Regions from separate parts of the Pseudoalteromonas sp. NGC95 genome, predicted to be linked through region 1. Evidence: predicted binding sites of a transcription regulator. Region 1 holds the regulator's gene; the other holds the start of a gene.

Evidence for each region. Region 1 encodes FliA, which starts transcription of late flagellar genes. Its sites were predicted from a motif close to CTAAAGNTNNNNNNNNNNNNGCCGATA; they were not measured.
Region 2: pomA (flagellar motor protein PomA) is a predicted target of FliA. The motif match lies at 3,380-3,406, and genes of this name have one in related genera.

Annotation. Positions count from the first base shown of each region.
Region 1 is NZ_JADYWR010000005.1:189,610-198,524, forward strand. Features, by position in the region: gene I6E70_RS06800 (protein-glutamate methylesterase/protein-glutamine glutaminase) at 1-591, opposite strand, end outside; gene I6E70_RS06805 (chemotaxis protein CheA) at 650-2,869, opposite strand; gene I6E70_RS06810 (protein phosphatase CheZ) at 2,885-3,658, opposite strand; gene cheY (chemotaxis response regulator CheY) at 3,676-4,059, opposite strand; gene I6E70_RS06820 (RNA polymerase sigma factor FliA) at 4,100-4,810, opposite strand; gene I6E70_RS06825 (MinD/ParA family ATP-binding protein) at 4,837-5,697, opposite strand; gene flhF (flagellar biosynthesis protein FlhF) at 5,690-7,171, opposite strand; gene flhA (flagellar biosynthesis protein FlhA) at 7,193-8,915, opposite strand, start outside.
Region 2 is NZ_JADYWR010000032.1:2,182-11,096, reverse strand. Features, by position in the region: gene dxs (1-deoxy-D-xylulose-5-phosphate synthase) at 44-1,906, opposite strand; gene ispA ((2E,6E)-farnesyl diphosphate synthase) at 2,012-2,899, opposite strand; gene I6E70_RS19030 (exodeoxyribonuclease VII small subunit) at 2,902-3,144, opposite strand; gene pomA (flagellar motor protein PomA) at 3,466-4,233, shown strand; gene I6E70_RS19020 (flagellar motor protein MotB) at 4,236-5,156, shown strand; gene I6E70_RS19015 (hypothetical protein) at 5,308-5,796, shown strand; gene I6E70_RS19010 (DNA topoisomerase III) at 5,867-7,807, shown strand; gene I6E70_RS19005 (M20 metallopeptidase family protein) at 7,884-8,915, opposite strand, start outside.

The DNA of each region.
Region 1 (8,915 bases):
TTGCTTTCCACTTGCTCGCATTGAGGCAACATTAGAATCTGACGGTGTTGTAGGTGCTGCTCTTTGAAAGCTTCTATCGGGTTGTTTTATCGAAGGCGTTAGTGTGTTTGTTCTTTGCGAAAGTGAGCTTGTTATCGGTTTACTTGATATTACTGGCTTAGGTGGTGTTGCAGCTTTAAACGTTCGCGGTAAACGTCTTCGCCCTATATCTTTCACTTTATTTTGTAAAAGCTTTATAGCGTCTTCATTATTGCGAGCGATGTCTTCAAATTTTTTCGGTAAAAAATCCATTGCTCCAGCATCTAGCGCATCAAACGTTGCTGTTGCGCCATCACGTGTTAGTGATGAAAACATTAAGATAGGCGTTGGATTACTCGCCATTATCTCTTTAACTGCGCTAATACCATCAAGCACAGGCATTTCGACATCCATAGTGATCATATCTGGACGTAGCTGAGCTGCTTTTTCAACAGCTTCTCTGCCATTCACAGCAAAGCCTATAACTTGTATGTCGCTATCTTGCTCAAGAATTTCGCTTACCCTGCGGCGAAAAAAGCTTGAATCATCAACAACTAAAACTTTAACGGCCATTTAGCTCTCTTATTAAATTTATGCGTAGGTATATATTAAATATATACCTACTTTATTATTAGCCTGCGTAATGTTTTAACATGTTTGGAACGTCTAAAATCAGTGCAATGCCACCATCTGAAGTAATTGTAGCGCCTGCCATACCTGGTGTTCCTTGAAGTAACGCATCAAGCGGCTTAATCACTACTTCTTCTTGGCCAATTAATGAGTCAACAACAAAACCAATTTGCTGCGTACCAATTTGCACAATAACTACATGGCCTTTTGCTTTTCGCTGTGAACGATCTGAGCCTTTAACTAACCAGTGCTCGAGGTAGAATAACGGTATTGCCTTTTTACGCACAATAATTGTTAATTGCCCATCAACCACATTTGTTTTCGTTAAATCTAAGTTGAATATTTCACTAACACCTGCAAGTGGTAACGCAAATGTTTGTGCGCCAACAATTACCATTAAGGTCGGTAATATGGCTAAGGTAAGTGGTACTTTTATCTCTAAAATAGTACCTACACCTAACTCAGATTGAATACTTACAGAGCCGTTTAATTGGGTGATTTTAGTTTTCACCACATCCATTCCAACACCACGACCTGAAATATCAGATATCTCTTCTTTTGTAGAAAAGCCAGGTGCAAAAATGAGGTTATATGCTTCAGTGTCAGAAAGTCGACTCGCTTGATCGTGATCGAGTACGCCTTTACTAATTGCTATTTTTTTCAGTTTCTCAGCATCCATACCAGCGCCATCATCTTTAATGGTCAACAAAATATGGTCGCCTTCCTGAGACGCTGATAAAGTAACATTACCTGTTCTAGGTTTACCTGCAGCCTCACGAACAGCTGGCATTTCAATACCGTGGTCAACTGAGTTTCGAACTAAATGCACAAGCGGATCAGCTAGTGCTTCCACTAAGTTTTTATCTAAATCGGTTTCTTCACCTACAAGTTGTAAGTCAATGTCTTTGTTTAAGCTGCGTGCTAAATCGCGTACTACGCGAGGGAAACGACCAAATACCTTTTTAATTGGTTGCATTCGTGTTTGCATAACCGCGCCTTGAATATCAGCAGTCACTACATCTAAGTTAGAGATTGCTTTACCCATTGCCTCACTGTCTGAGTTGGTCGCTAAACTAACCAAACGATTTCGCACAAGTACTAACTCACCAACCATATTCATAATTTGGTCAAGTCGTTTTGTATCTACGCGAACTGTCGTCTCTGCTGCTGGTGGCGCTGATTTTTTAGGCGTTGTTGGCGCTGCTTTAGCAACCGGTTTTTCTACCGGTTTTTCTACCGGTTTAGAAACGGGTGCTTTTACAGGTTCTGGTTTTTTTACAGGCACACTCGCTTTTGCAGCTGGTTTAGCTGGAATATTGGGCTGTTTCACAGCAGGAGTGCTTTCTATTGATTTAGGTGCAGTGCCTTTACCATGAAGTTCATCAAGAAGCGCTTCAAATTCATCATCACTAATTTCATCATCTGATGAATTAGCAGTATTTGACGCTGGTTTAGCTGGTTCTACAGGTGCTTTAACTGCACTACTTTGCTCAGGTGCTTTACTCGCAACCTCACCAAAACTGCCAACTCCATGTAACTCGTCTAATAAGCTGTCAAATTCATCATCAGTAATATCACCATTAAAATCACTACTACTTGCTACTGGCTTTTCAACTGCAGGACCTTGTCCTTTACCGTGTAGTTCATCAAGTAAGTTTTCAAATTCATCTTCAGTGATTTCGTTTATTTCAGCATCACTAACCGAAGGAGTTCCGCTAAACATTTCATCAAATGCAAATGGATCTTCCTCATCAGCTATTGGCGTATCAACTACTTCATCAAGAGGTTGTTCAACGTCAGTTTCTGAAGCGACTCCGTTAAGCTCGGCTTCTGTTGGAGGTAGGCCCAAAATGTGGAGGGTTTGAAGTAACTCAGGATCTGCTGGTTCTGGCTTATCCCTATTTTGGATAGTCGCGAACATTTCATTAATGGTGTCGAGCGCTTGTAAAATAACATCCATTAACTCTGAATTGACCGTTCGCACGCCTTGACGTAGTAAATCAAATACGTTTTCAGCGCCGTGGCAAGCATCAACAAGTTCTGTCATAGCTAAAAAGCCTGCACCACCTTTTACAGTGTGAAAGCCTCTAAATATGGCATTTAGTAACTCGGTATCTTCTGGATTATTTTCCAGTTCAACTAACTGTTCAGATAAAAGCTCTAGGATTTCTCCTGCCTCTACAAGAAAGTCTTGTAAAATATCTTCATCGACTTCAAACATGCAGTTACTCTCCTCTTAGAAGCCCAAACTTGATAAAAGATCATCGACTTCATCTTGATCAGACACAACATCATTACGCGATTCTTTATCAATAATAGGGCCTTCAGGACCTGCTAAAGTTTGTGTGGCAACTGGTTCTTTTATTTTTTGTTGTTCTACTTTATTCGCTGTGTTGTCACTGTCATCTTGTTCAGCAAACGCTGTTAAAAGATGAAGTAAGCTTTCTTCTACTTCTCTAACAAGTTCTATAACACGGCGAATAACTTGACCTGTTAAGTCTTGATAGTCTTGAGCCATTAGTACATTTGTCATTAAGCTTTGAAGCTCATCCGTTTTATGATGAGAGTTATTCATAAACTTATCGATACTATGGCAAAGTTGTTTAAACTCACCAAGCTCAATTTCCCGGCTCATTAAACGATCCCATGTCGGTTTGATATGAGATATTTCATCTGCAAGTTGCTGAGCTATAGGTAAACTAGCCTCAACAGCATCCATTGTTTTATTAGCCGCATTTTCTGTCATTTCTATAACATAATTAAGCCGCTTTTTAGCATCTGGAATCGCATCTGTCGTTATGTTAGTTAAGCGAGTATCAAGCTCAAAGCTTTTAAGTGCTTCGTGCAGTTGACGAGTCAACTTCCCAACTTCAGCAAATAATTTAGACTGCTCTTGCGAAGCTGTCTCTAAAATCAACTGATTAGCTTTATCTTGCTCATCGTTTTCTAAATAAATGACGAGTTGACGAGCTTGTTCTAACGTTATTTGAGGCGCAGCTGGTGCTGACATAAGCCTCTCCCCCATCATTAGCCTAAGCGTTCAAATACTTTTTCTAATTTAGTTTTTAATGTTCCAGCTGTAAATGGCTTAACAATATAACCATTAACGCCAGCTTGCGCTGCAGCAATTATTTGTTCTTTTTTAGCTTCTGCCGTTACCATCAATACAGGGATATGTTTTAACTTATCATCTGCACGAATTGCTCTTAAAAGGTCAATACCTTGCATTCCCGGCATATTCCAATCTGTAACCACAAAATCAAATACTTGATTTTGTAACATAGGCAAAGCTGTAGACCCGTCATCAGCTTCTTGAACATTAGTGAAACCTAAGTCACGTAATAGGTTTTTTATAATTCGTCTCATCGTTGAAAAATCATCAACTACAAGAATTTTCATGTTTTTATCCAAAACATCCCCCAGTGAGGTATTAACCTTAGTTTACTTACTACTAGTTTATCCAGTCATTGATTTTAGCTTTAAGCTTAATCATCGCCTGACCATGTATCTGACTTACACGCGATTCGCTTACATCGAGTATATGTCCTATTTCTTTTAAATTCATTTCATCGTTATAGTATAAAGAAAGTACCATTGCATCACGCTCTGGTAATGACTTTATTGCATTTAGCAAAGACTCATTAAACCGATCATTTTTAACATTATTAAAAGGTTTGTCTAGCGCTAAATCTTGGCCTACGGGAGTAATAACATCCTCATCTACACCAAGGTCTTCTATGCCTAATACTTTACTGGTATTAACATCATTTAAAATATGATGGTACTCATTGAGTGAAATTTCAAGTTTTTCAGCAACTTCTGTATCTGTTGGTTCGCGATTCAGACTGCTTTCGAGCCCAGTAATTGCTTCTGCAACTTGTCGGCTTTTACGGTGTACTGAACGAGGAGCCCAATCACCACGGCGCATTTCATCAAGCATAGCCCCGCGAATACGAATACCGGCGAAGGTTTCAAAGCTTGCGCCTTTTGTTGCATCAAAGTTTTTTGAAGCTTCTATTAAACCTATCATTCCTGATTGAATTAAATCATCAAGCTGAACGCTAGGTGGTAATCGAGCAATTAGATGACATGCCACTTTTTTAACAAGCGATGCATGTTTCTCAACAATCACATTTAAGTTTTGTGTTGATTGATATCCCATAGCTCTATTCACCAATGTTGTCATAATTAGCCGTTTACTAGTTTCTCAATGAAAAACTCTAAATGCCCAGATGGTTGATTTGGTATTGGCCATTTAACTGCTTTTGTCGCCAGCGCTTTAAACGCGAGAGCGGCTGGCGAACTTGGAAAGAGCTCAACAATCACCTTTTGGCGACGTGTTGCTTTACGCATATTTTCGTCATAAGGAACCGTTGCTACTAGCTCCATTGAAACATCTAAAAAGCGATCGGTAACTTTAGATAGTTTTGCAAACAATTCAGTGCCTTCACGCATGCTGCGGACCATATTGGCAACAATTTTGAACTTGTAAACACCGTGCTCGCGGCTTAATACTTTAATAAGTGCGTAAGCATCGGTTATTGATGTTGGTTCATCGCACACAACAACCATTACATCTTGTGCTGCTCGTGAGAAGCTTAGCACCATGTCTGAAATACCAGCGGCTGTATCTACAATTAAAATATCAAATTCGGTATTCAATTCGCTAAATGCACGAATTAGCCCGGCATGCTCAGATGGCGATAATTCAACCATACTTTGCGAGCCCGATGTAGCGGGTACAATTTTAATACCAGCAGGCCCTTCAACTAAAATCTCGTCAAGCTCACATTCACCTGACAAAACGTGTGATAAATTGCGCTCTACACGTAAACCAAGCATCACATCACAGTTTGCTAAACCTAAGTCAGCATCCAGCACTAATACTCTATTACCTTGTTGCCCTAGTGCAATAGCGGTATTTAGAGAAACATTTGTTTTCCCCACCCCACCTTTACCACCGGTTACAGCGATAACTTTTACGCCGTTGTTATTGTTTTGACTCATTTTGCGCAGGCCGCTTGCTTGATCTAATACTGTGTTAATCATACATCCCTACTGTACTTGGCGCCACTGCTTGGTGCCTTGAATGTTGTGCTTTTGTTCTTTTTAAATATAACTGCTCAGCCTTTTTCACTAGTTTTTCAGCATTTGCAACACGAATATCTTCTGGCACTCGTTGACCGTTAGTAAGATACCCTATTGGAAGGCGATTTTGAATCGCAATACTAATAATCTCACCCAAACTTAATGATTCATCTAACTTAGTGAAAATACAACCACTTAACTGTACTTTTTTAAAGTGACGTACTGTTTCTTGTAATACATTAATTTGTGCCGTCGCGCTTAGTACTAAGTAGCTGCGAATATCCACACGTTGGTTACGCATTAACGTGTTTAACTGCTCAGTTAAACGTAAATCTCGCTGACTCATACCTGCTGTATCAATTAATACTAGACGTTTATTTCGTAAATGATATAAAACTTCAGCTAATTCATTAGCATCTTTAACTTGCTTTACACCACAACCAATAATACGGCCGTAAGTAGCAAGCTGTTCATATGCACCAATTCTGTATGTATCAGTGGTTATTAAGGCCACTTTATCAGCGCCATATTTTTGTGCGCCTAACGCTGCAAGCTTAGCAACTGTTGTTGTTTTACCAACACCTGTTGGACCCACTAACGCATATACACCACCTTGGCGAAGTATTTCATTATTGGTTGTTTGCATTTGATCTTCGACCATCGTTAACAACGCTTTCCAGCCTTGCTTACGAGATACATCATCAGGTACAAAACATGCTATTTGTTGCGCTACTTCTTTATCGATACCCATACCGACTAAGCGGTCAACCATGCAAGCGCGTGTTGGATCGCGACGCGCCATATCTTGCTGCATTAAGCCCGATACTTGATGCTCAAGCAATTGACGAATTGCGTTCATTTCTTCACGCATTGTTGTCATTTCTTCGCTTTCATTATTGGGTGTTTGTTGGCGAGCAGTTACTGGACTATCTAAATCATCAAAGTCGCTGTCTAAATCATCAAAACCTAAGCTATCCGCTTGAGTTTGTGGACGAACTGGCGCTGCATTTTCAGGAGAAAACATATTTTTAGTACGCTGTTCCATAACTGGTTCTTGATAGTTATCGGTAGTATCAATACCTGATTGTGAAAACATTGATGCAAGTTCAGGGGAGCGAGGACGCGGTGATTGGCGCTCTAATAAAGCCTGTAGGCTGTCAGCCACTTTTGCTTGCGGCTCTGGTTTGGCACGCTGAGGCTCTGGTTTTACAAAATTATGCACACTTTGCTGTGGTACTTGAGCACGCGGCTCTGCAGTACGTTGTGGTTGCGCTGCTACTTTAGGGGCTGCTTTGTCATAATCAACTGCCGCTACAATTTCTACACCGTTAGCCAGCTTCTTATTTGACATAATAACCGCATCAACACCTAACTCATCTTTAACTTCTTTAAGTGCTGTGCGCATATCTTTAGCAAAAAAACGTTTAATTTTCATGATTCAACCCCTGTTAAAATCTTATTGTTGGCCTACAGAGCTAACAATCTTGATCTGTCTTTCGTCTGGTACCTCTTGATAAGACATCACTCTCAATCCTGGAATGGTGTACTTAACAAAACGAGATAACACAGTGCGTAACATTCCTGACGTTAGCAATATAGAAGGTTCACCGGCCATTTCTTGATTTTGATGCGCTTGTGTCAATGACACTTGAAGTCGCTCTGCAAGTCCAGGCTCAATACCGGCACCTTCATCGCCTGCATTTTGTAATGACTGATGCAACATCTGTTCCAACTCAGGTGCCAAGGTTATGACAGGGATTTCTGATGACATACCAACCGCATCTTGAACAATTAACCTACGCAGAGAAATACGCACTGCAGCCGTTAATACATCAGGGTCTTGGCTACGCGGACCATACTCAACAAGAGTTTGAACAATTGAGCGCATATCGCGAATAGCTACACCTTCATTCAATAAATTTTGCAGCACTTTTACAATTGCAGTTAATGGCAACACATCAGGTACTAGTCCTTCTACTAAGCGAGGATGGCTTTTAGCAAGCATATCAAGCAGGTTTTGAACTTCTTCATGCCCTAGTAACAACGCCGCACTGTTAGTTAATAACTGGCTAATATGAGTGGCAACTACAGTTGCTGAATCTACAACGGTATAACCTAGTGATTGCGCTTCATCTTTTTGATCAGGCTTGATCCATACTGCATCAAGGCCAAACGCAGGATCTTTGGTTTCAACCCCTTTAATTGGGCCAAATACTTGCCCTGGGTTAATTGCTAGCTCGTCGCCATGTTTAAGTTCGCTTTCACCGGTTGAAACACCCATTAGCGTTATTCTGTAAGCATTAGGGTCAAGCTCTAAATTATCGCGAATATGAACAGGTGGTACTAAAAAACCAAGCTCTTGAGAAAGCTTTTTACGTACACCCTTAATACGATTAAGTAGCTCACCACCTTGTGATTGGTCCACTAACGGAATTAATCTATAACCTACTTCTAGGCCAATTACGTCAACCTGTTGAACATCATCCCAACCAAGTTCTTTTTGCTCTTGTTTATTGGCAATACCTGTTGCAGCGCTTCCGCCACTGGCGGCCTCTTCGGCTTCTGCTGCAGCGGCTTTTAACTTAGTTTGCTGTGTGTAGTAAGCTAAATAACCCAGTAACGCACCTAAACTTAAAAAAGCAAAATGCGGCATACCAGGCACTAAACCCATGATGATCAAAATACCTGAAGCAATAAAGAGTGATTTTTCGTTACCTAGTTGTTTCTTAAATTGGTCACCCATATTGAGCGACTCATTTTGACGTGTTACAACAATCGCGGTACCAATTGAAAGCAGTAAAGAAGGGAGTTGAGCAACTAAGCCATCACCAATGGTAAGTAATGTATATACTTCCATTGCGTTGCCAAAACTCAAATTATGTTGAATCATACCGACAAATAAACCACCAACAATATTGATGATTAATATAACAATACCTGCAATGGCATCGCCTTTTACAAATTTACTCGCACCATCCATTGAGCCGTAAAAATCAGCTTCGCGAGTTACTTCCTCGCGGCGGTCACGCGCTTGCTCAGCACTAATAAAACCAGCGTTTAAATCGGCGTCAATTGCCATTTGTTTACCCGGCATTGCATCAAGGGTGAAACGTGCAGATACCTCAGAAATACGCCCAGCACCTTTAGTAATTACCACAAAGTTAATAATGATCAGAATT
Region 2 (8,915 bases), on a different contig from region 1:
TAGGCTCCTTTTTTAATATGCTCAACTTTAGATGTATAGGAAGTTAATTAATAAACGCTTTAATAGCGGTTAATATTCCTTGCTCGCCTAACCCCATTTCATCGTGCATTTCATCTTGAGTGCCGTGTTTAATAAACTCATCAGGAATACCTAAGTTAAGGATATTAATATCAGTTTTTTGCGTTGCTAAGAATTCGTTAACTGCAGAGCCGGCACCGCCAGCAATCGCATTATCTTCAAGCGTAACAATTACATCGTGGCTAGTTGCAAGCTCATTTAAAAGTGCGGTATCAAGTGGTTTAATAAAACGCATATTAACAAGCGTTGCATCTAATTCATCTGCAGCAAGCTGTGCATTTTCAAGTAATGTACCGAACGATAAAATGGCAATTTTACTGCCTTTCTTAATTGTATCTGCCTTACCTATTTCAAGCAGTTGCATAGTGCTTTCAATGTCTGCAGTACCTGCACTACCTCGAGGATAACGAACTGCAACAGGGCAGTTTGCTTTATAACCGGTGTATAGCATTTGGCGGCATTCGTTGGTATCGCTTGGTGCCATAATTACCATATTTGGAATGCAGCGCATAAAGCTTAAATCGTACGCACCTTGGTGAGTTTCACCATCGGCTCCAACAATACCAGCGCGGTCAATGGCAAATAATACAGGTAAGTTTTGCAGTGCAACATCATGTATTAATTGGTCATACGCACGTTGTAAAAAGCTTGAGTAAATAGCAACAACAGGTTTTAAACCTTCACAGGCAAAGCCAGCGGCTAAAGTAACGGCATGCTGCTCAGCAATAGCTACATCAAAGTATTGATCTGGATGCTCTTTAGAAAAACGTACCATGCCTGAACCTTCGCGCATTGCAGGCGTGATAGCCATTAACTTACTGTCTTGTTCGGCCATATCACATAACCAATCGCCGAATACTTTTGAAAAAGTAGCAGCACTAGGTTTAGATTTAGGTAGGCTAGTTGTGCTCGGATCGAATTTTGGTACACCATGATAGCCAATAGGATCGGCTTCAGCCGGTTTGTAGCCCTTACCTTTTTGGGTTTTTATATGTAAAAGCTGTGGGCCTTTTAAATTACGCATATTACGTAATGTATCTACAAGCATGTTTACATCGTGACCATCAATGGGACCAATGTAATTTAGGCCTAATTCTTCAAAGAAGGTACCCGGGATCATCATGCCTTTAATGTGCTCTTCCATTTTACTGGCAAGTTGCTTTACCGGAGGCACACCTGAGAGTAACTTTTTACTACCTTCACGAATGTTAGTATAAAAGCTACCTGATAAAATTCGAGCAAAGTGATTTGTTAATGCGCCAACATTTTCAGAAATCGACATTTCGTTATCATTTAAAATAATAAGCATGTCTGATTTTACATCACCTAAATGATTCATCGCTTCAAATGCCATGCCTGCGGTTATAGCTCCGTCACCAATAATGGCTACAGACTTTCGACCTTTACCTTCTTTTTGTGCAGCAATAGACATACCTAAGGCAGCTGAAATAGAGGTGCTTGAATGGCCTACGCTAAACGTATCGTATTGGCTTTCATCGCGAAAAGGAAAAGGGTGTAAACCGTCTTTTTGGCGAATGGTGTGCATTTGCTCGCGACGACCAGTAAGAATTTTATGCGGATAAGCTTGATGACCCACATCCCAAACTAGGCGATCGTCTGGAGTGTTATAAACATAATGCAGCGCAACGGTTAGTTCAACCGTCCCTAAACCAGACGCTAGATGACCGCTACTTTGCGATACTGAGTTGAGTAAATAATCGCGCAGCTCATTGCTAAATGCAGGGAGTTTGTCTTGCGCTAAGTCACGCAATTGGGCTGGCTCGTCAACCAAATTAAGTAATGGATACTTGCTACTATCAAGTGTCATGGTTTTATATATATCCTTCGCTAACATTAATTAATTCAAAGCTTTTACGAATAATTAATGTTGAGTAATAATGTCAGTGCTAATTGCAATACGTATGAGCAAAAATTAGTGGTCACGCTCAATTAGATAATTTGCTAGCGACGCAAGAAGTGTTGTGTCAGCATCTATATTTGCTAACGCTTCATGGGCTTGTTGTATTAAATTCTGCGCCTTTTCTTTAGCGCCTAGCATACCTAATAACGCCGGATATGTCGCTTTATTCGCGGCAATATCGGAGCCTTGTGGCTTTCCTAAAATAACTGTATCGCCTTCAACATCTAAAATGTCGTCGTGTACTTGAAATGCTAGCCCTATAGCATACCCAAAAACACTTAAATTTTCTAAGGTTTGTTGATCAGCCTTTTCACTGCACAGTGCACCAAGTGTAATTGCGCAATTAATTAGAGCCCCGGTTTTTAGCTTATGTATTCGCTCAAGCTCTTGTACGGTAATTACTTTATCTGTTGCTGCTATATCAAGGCCTTGTCCGCCAACCATACCCTGAAGGCCTGATGCGTGGGCAAGTGTAGCAATCATTTTTACTTGTGTTTGCGATGAGCATTCAAATTTGTGATTCGCAATAAGCTCAAAAGCAAGAGTTTGAAGAGCATCACCGGCTAAAATTGCATTTGCCTCGCCAAACTCTATATGACAAGTAGGGCGTCCGCGGCGTAAGTCGTCATCGTCCATTGCTGGTAAGTCATCATGGACTAACGAATAGCTATGAATACACTCAATTGCAGCAGCAAGTACGTTTAAGTCTTGATGGTTTGCGCCGAGCATTTTACCTGTGGCATAAACTAAAAATGGACGTAATCTTTTACCGCCATTAAATAATCCATACTGGGTGGCGTTCTTTACCGTTTCTTCTGTATCGAGAGGCTGGTTAAAATGCTGTTGTAAGGTCGCTACTACATCTTTTTGAGCACGTTCAATATGATTTTTTATGCTCACAGCTATTCCATATCATTATCAAAGTTTGTAAGTACTGACTTTTCGCCATTCCCCATCAAAATTGATACTTTTTGTTCTGCTTGCTGTAATTTCCCTGATGAAGCACTTGCTAATGCAATTCCACGCTCAAATTGCTTTAACGATTGCTCAAGCGATAAGTCACCTTGTTCCATGTCACTAACGATTGTAGATAATTCTTCTAGTGCTTGTTCGAAACTTAAGTTTTCAGGTTTTTTAGTCGCCATCTTTATTTCAGCTTACATAATAAATTTAGGGGTCAATTTTAGGGGGAATGCTAAACTAGGTCAAAGGATGATATTGGTTTTTTACCTTTATAACGTTAAATTATATTTCAAGTGCATTAATAAAGCCTTAATAGCGGTCTGTTGGTTTAATAAATCAATTGATAATTAGGTAGCCTTTATAACTTGATCTAAGATAGTGCTAAAGGCTGCTTTTTATGTTTATTTATAAAAATGGCTTAAGCAATTCAATATGTTGCCGATAAGCAGTTAATAATAAAAGTTTATGATAAGGCCATTAAGCATGAAACTTCTGGAGGAAATGTGGATTTAGCAACCATAATCGGGATCCTAGGCGCAATTGGCTTAATTGTCATGTCTATGTTTATGAGTAGTAGCGGTGAAATGGCTATGTTTTACAATACCCCGTCGGTGGTTATTGTATTTGGTGGTTCACTCTTTATTGTTTTATCAAACTTCACCATGTCGCAATTTTTGGGGATAGGTAAAGTTGTTGCCAAAGCGTTTATGTTTAAAATCGAAACGCCAGAAATACTTATCGAAAAAGCAGTAGAACTTGCGGATTCAGCTCGTAAAGGCGGTTTTTTAGCACTCGAAGAAGCTGAAATTCCAAACCCCTTTATGCGCAAAGGCGTCGATATGCTCGTTGATGGCCACGACGCAGATGTAGTTCGCGCTACACTTCAAAAAGATATTTCTCTAACCACGACTCGCCATGAATTGGGCGCGGGTTTATTTAAGTCGTTAGCTGATATAGGGCCTGCAATGGGTATGATTGGTACTCTAATTGGTTTGGTTGCAATGTTGTCTAACATGGATGACCCAAAGGCAATTGGTCCGGCAATGGCAGTAGCACTATTAACAACTTTATATGGCGCGTTTTTAGCCAATGTTGTGGCAATTCCTATTCAGGTAAAACTTGAACTGCGTAAAGACGAGGAAGCGATGAATCAGCGTTTAATTTTGGATGCTATTTTAGGTATACAAGATGGTCAAAATCCAAAAGTAATCGAAGGTATTTTGAAAAATTACTTAGCTGAATCTAAACGCAAAGTAGATACCGAGGAGTAACTATGTCTGATCAAGAGTGCAAATGTCCACCACCAGGTCTACCTGCATGGATGGGAACGTTTGCCGATTTAATGTCACTGTTAATGTGCTTTTTTGTACTCTTGCTCGCGTTTTCAGAAATGGATGTACTTAAGTTTAAACAAATCGCGGGCTCTATGAAGTTTGCTTTTGGTGTGCAGAATAAAATTGAAGTAAAAGACATCCCTAAAGGGACCTCTGTTATTGCCATGGAGTTTACCCCAGGCAAACCAGAGCCAACCCCAATAGAAACCATTCAGCAGCAAACAGTCGAAATGACTCAACAAATGTTAGAGTTTCAGGCTGGCGATGAAAGCTCAGCAGGCGGCAGGCAAGAACAGCGAGGGGATAAACGCGGTGGCGAATCTCGTAGTACCTCACAAGAAGAATCTTCTGAGCAAGCAACTTCAGCAGCCGATCAGGAGCAAACTAACGAGCTTGTTAAAAAGATAGCGCAGCAGCTTGAAAAGCAAATAATCGATGGCGCAATTGAGCTTGAGTCTTTAGGGCAGCAAATAATTATTCGCATTAGAGAGAATGGTTCATTTCCTTCAGGTAGTGCATTTTTACAACCTAAGTTTAAACCTATAATTCAAGATATCGGTGTGCTGTTAAAAGATGTACCCGGTGAAATAACAGTATCTGGCCATACAGATGATTTTCAGGTATCGAATGAGTTATATATTAATAATTGGGACCTATCATCAAAGCGTGCTGTAGCCGTTGCAAGTGAACTGCAAAAAGTCCAAGGATTTGATAAAACCCGAATGATGGTGGTTGGTCGAGCTGAAACACGACCACTTGTACCGAATGACACCGATGAAGATCGCCGCAGGAATCGCCGAGTAGAAATATCTATATTACAAGGTAAAGCAAAAGAGTCAGCTCCTATAGATGTAAGATAACTTTTATTGGCAAACACACTTATTTATCATAAAGTATGCTTTCTTTAACAAATGTAACGGAATAGTTTATGAAAAAGGTCGATAAGTTTAGTCATATGCCAGGAAATGGCGGTGGTAATGACGATGATGAAAAAAAACTTGATTAACTCTAATGCCTGAATGGTTTTTAAAGACTATATTGATATTAGATACTAGTTGGGTGTTTATTTTAAGCCCTGCTATTTTCATCTTTTATTTTAGAAAAGATTATTTGGCCCTGCGTTTCGCTTTAATTACAGCCGCTTTTTTTTTATATGGAACCATTATTCATCCTTACTTGAAAGAGTTTGATAATGGGATTTATGTTTATCGATACCTTGTTTGGGCCCTTAATGATATTGCTTGGATGGCACTCATCGCATATCTGGGTTTAAAAGATAAGGTTTATTTATGGCAATGCGTATTAGGTCAATTGGTTGTTATTATGGCACCAATTTTACAGCTATTTAGATTAGTCGACCGCCATTTATGGGATCTTTCTTATAGTACATACATTTATAAAACCTTATTGCCATTTATTAATATAGGCACCGTTGTTGTTTGTTATCTTCCGCTTATTTATATTTTAACAAAAGACAAAAAAAGCCCAGCTAGCCAATAGTTACAAAAAGTTCCCTCCTTTAAAATAGCTGTGCTAGACTACTGTTTATATAAACAGTGATGAGCAGGCTATGAAACTCTACATTGCAGAAAAACCTTCACTTGGACGCGCTATTGCTGATGCGTTACCAAAACCACATAAAAAATATGATGGTTATATAGAAGTCGCTAATGGCGATTGTGTATCGTGGTGTATTGGACATTTGCTAGAACAAGCAGAACCCGATGATTACGATGAGCGCTTTAAAAAGTGGCAGTTTGAACACTTACCTATAATACCTGAACAGTGGAAGTTAAAAGCCAAAACCAAAACTCGCAAACAGCTCACTGTTTTAAAAAAATTAATTAAACAAGCCTCGCAACTTATTCACGCTGGCGATCCAGACCGTGAAGGCCAGCTACTAGTCGATCAAGTAATTGAAGAAGCTAAAATAAGTCAGGCTAAAAAGCAGAGTACGCAACGTTTACTCATTAGTGATTTAAACTTATCGGCGGTAAAAAAATCACTGGGTACTATGCGTTCTAATCGAGATTTTATTCCGCTAAGTGTATCTGCTTTAGCGCGCTCTCGTGCTGATTGGCTATTTGGTATGAATTTAACACGTGCATACACACTAGCTGGGCAAAAAGCAGGGTTTGGTAATGTGCTTTCGGTAGGGCGAGTACAAACCCCTATTTTAGGTCTTGTTGTTAATAGAGATAACGAAATAGCACACTTTGTATCTAAGCCTTTTTACGATGTACTGGCGCATTTACTTACTCCAGATAACCAGCCATTCATAGCTAAGTGGGTTCCTAGTAAAGCATGTGAGCCACATCAAGATGAAGAAGGGCGAATACTTAACAAAGCACTCGCACAAAATGTTGCTTCACGCATTACAAAGCAAAGTGCTGAGCTTACTTCACTTGACCAAAAACAAAAAAAACAAAGTGCTCCATTACCTTATAATTTATCTGCACTGCAAATAGATTCGGCTAAAGCATTTGGTATGCCAGCTCAAAAGGTGTTGGATATTTGCCAAATACTTTACGAACGTCATAAACTAATTACTTACCCACGCTCTGATAATCGTTATTTACCTAAAGATCACCATCAAGATGCATCTGCTATTTTTAAAGCTATAAGTGCTAATGGTGGGCAAAGCAGTGAATTAGTAAATGGGGCTGATGTAAAAAAGCGTAGTAAATGTTTTAACGATTCAAAAGTGGCTGCCCATCATGCCATTGTGCCTACGGCTAAGCAGTTAAAGTCAGCGAGTTTGAGCGGTGACGAAGCGAAGGTATATCAATTAATAAGCCGCCATTACCTAATTCAGTTTTATCCCGACTATATATATAACGAAACTAAAGCAGAGATAACAATCGCTGGCGGATTATTTAAAGCAAATGCAAAACAAGATGTAAGCTTAGGCTTTAAGGTATTAATGGGTAAGTCTGAATTAAAAGATGAAGCTACGTTACCTCCTTTAACAAAAGGTATGTCTCTTTTTTGTGAGCAAGGCGAAGTAGTCGAAAAGCATACATCACCCCCTGCTTATTTTACCGATGCTACATTATTGGCTGCGATGACCGGCATTAGTCGTTATGTTAAAGATCCACAAATTAAAAAAGTATTAAAAGACACTGATGGTTTAGGTACGGAGGCAACACGTGCGGGAATAATCGAGTTGCTATTTAAGCGGCGTTTTTTAAAACGTGAAGGTAAGTCAATTAGAGCGACCGAAACGGGACTTGCCCTTATTAGCGTATTACCACAAGGTTTAGCGAGTCCTGATTTAACCGCAAAGTGGGAATCGAGCTTAGGTGATATCGCGCAGCAAGTAATGAGTTATCAGCAATTTTTACAGCCTTTACTTGCTGACCTAAATGGGTTTGTACAATTAGCAGCAAACTGCGATAGCAATGCATTTGCAAGGTTACCAAAAAGCTCACCTAAAAAACGCTTTGCTAAACGAGGTGGAAAAGCGACCTTTAAAAAGTCGAGTTATAAAAAAAGCTCTGTTGCTAGTTAGCTACAGAGCCATTTTATTAAACGATATTACTTAACCTGAACTCTACTTGAGATAGATTTATTATCCAGAATTCAGGTTACTTATTAAATAAACCAACAGCAGCGTTACTCATTGCTTTTATTCCGGTAGGGATAGCAACTTTATAATCTGGTGCAAATTTACTAGAGTGTAGGGAAGGGAGTACTTCACCTGCTTTTATCGAATCTGCATATTGTGCTTGGTTTACGCCACCTAGCCAAAATAAGGTAATCGGGATGTTTTCATCGGTGCGTCCGTATAGGCCAAAGTCTTCACCTGCCATTACAGCTTGTGTTTCAAGCACATTAGTATCACCAATTGCGCTGGCAATAGAGTTTCTAACAATGTCTGTTTGTGCAGGGTTATTATAAGTAGATGGAATAGATTCATCTTCATGTACATATACTACAGGGTAGTTTGATTCATTTAGGCCAGCACTTTGTGCAATACCTGCCGTGATTCGTTTTATTGCTGCTATTTGAGCACTTCTAACATTTGGGTTATAGCTTCTGAGAGTGAGTTGTAGTTTTACTTCATCCGAAATCACATTATGTTTTGAGCCACCATGAATAGACCCAACGGTAATAACCGAAGGCTCTAGCGGTGAAAGTTCTCGGCTTGTGATTGTTTGCAGAGCAAGTACTGTGCGTGCAGCTATAATCACAGGGTCTATAGTTGTATGCGGATAAGCACCATGACCACCTTTACCTTTTATTGTAATATCGACAGAATCTACACTTGCCATAGTGTATTCATTTTTCATTGATACCTTACCAGCGGGGACGCTAGCACTTACATGCAAAGCAATTATATGATCAGGTTTTTCATATTTACTAAATAGTCCTTCGCCTAACATGGCTTTAGCACCCCCACCAACTTCTTCGGCAGGCTGTGCAACCATCATCAAAGTGCCTTTCCATTGATCTTTGTGTACTATTAATTGCTCAGCAGTACCAATAAAAGAGCTCATGTGAATATCGTGGCCACAACCGTGCATTACACCTACTTTCGCACCATGCTCGTCTATTACTTTAACTTTTGAGGCATAGGACTTTCCTGTCTGCTCTATAATAGGTAAGCCATCGGTGTC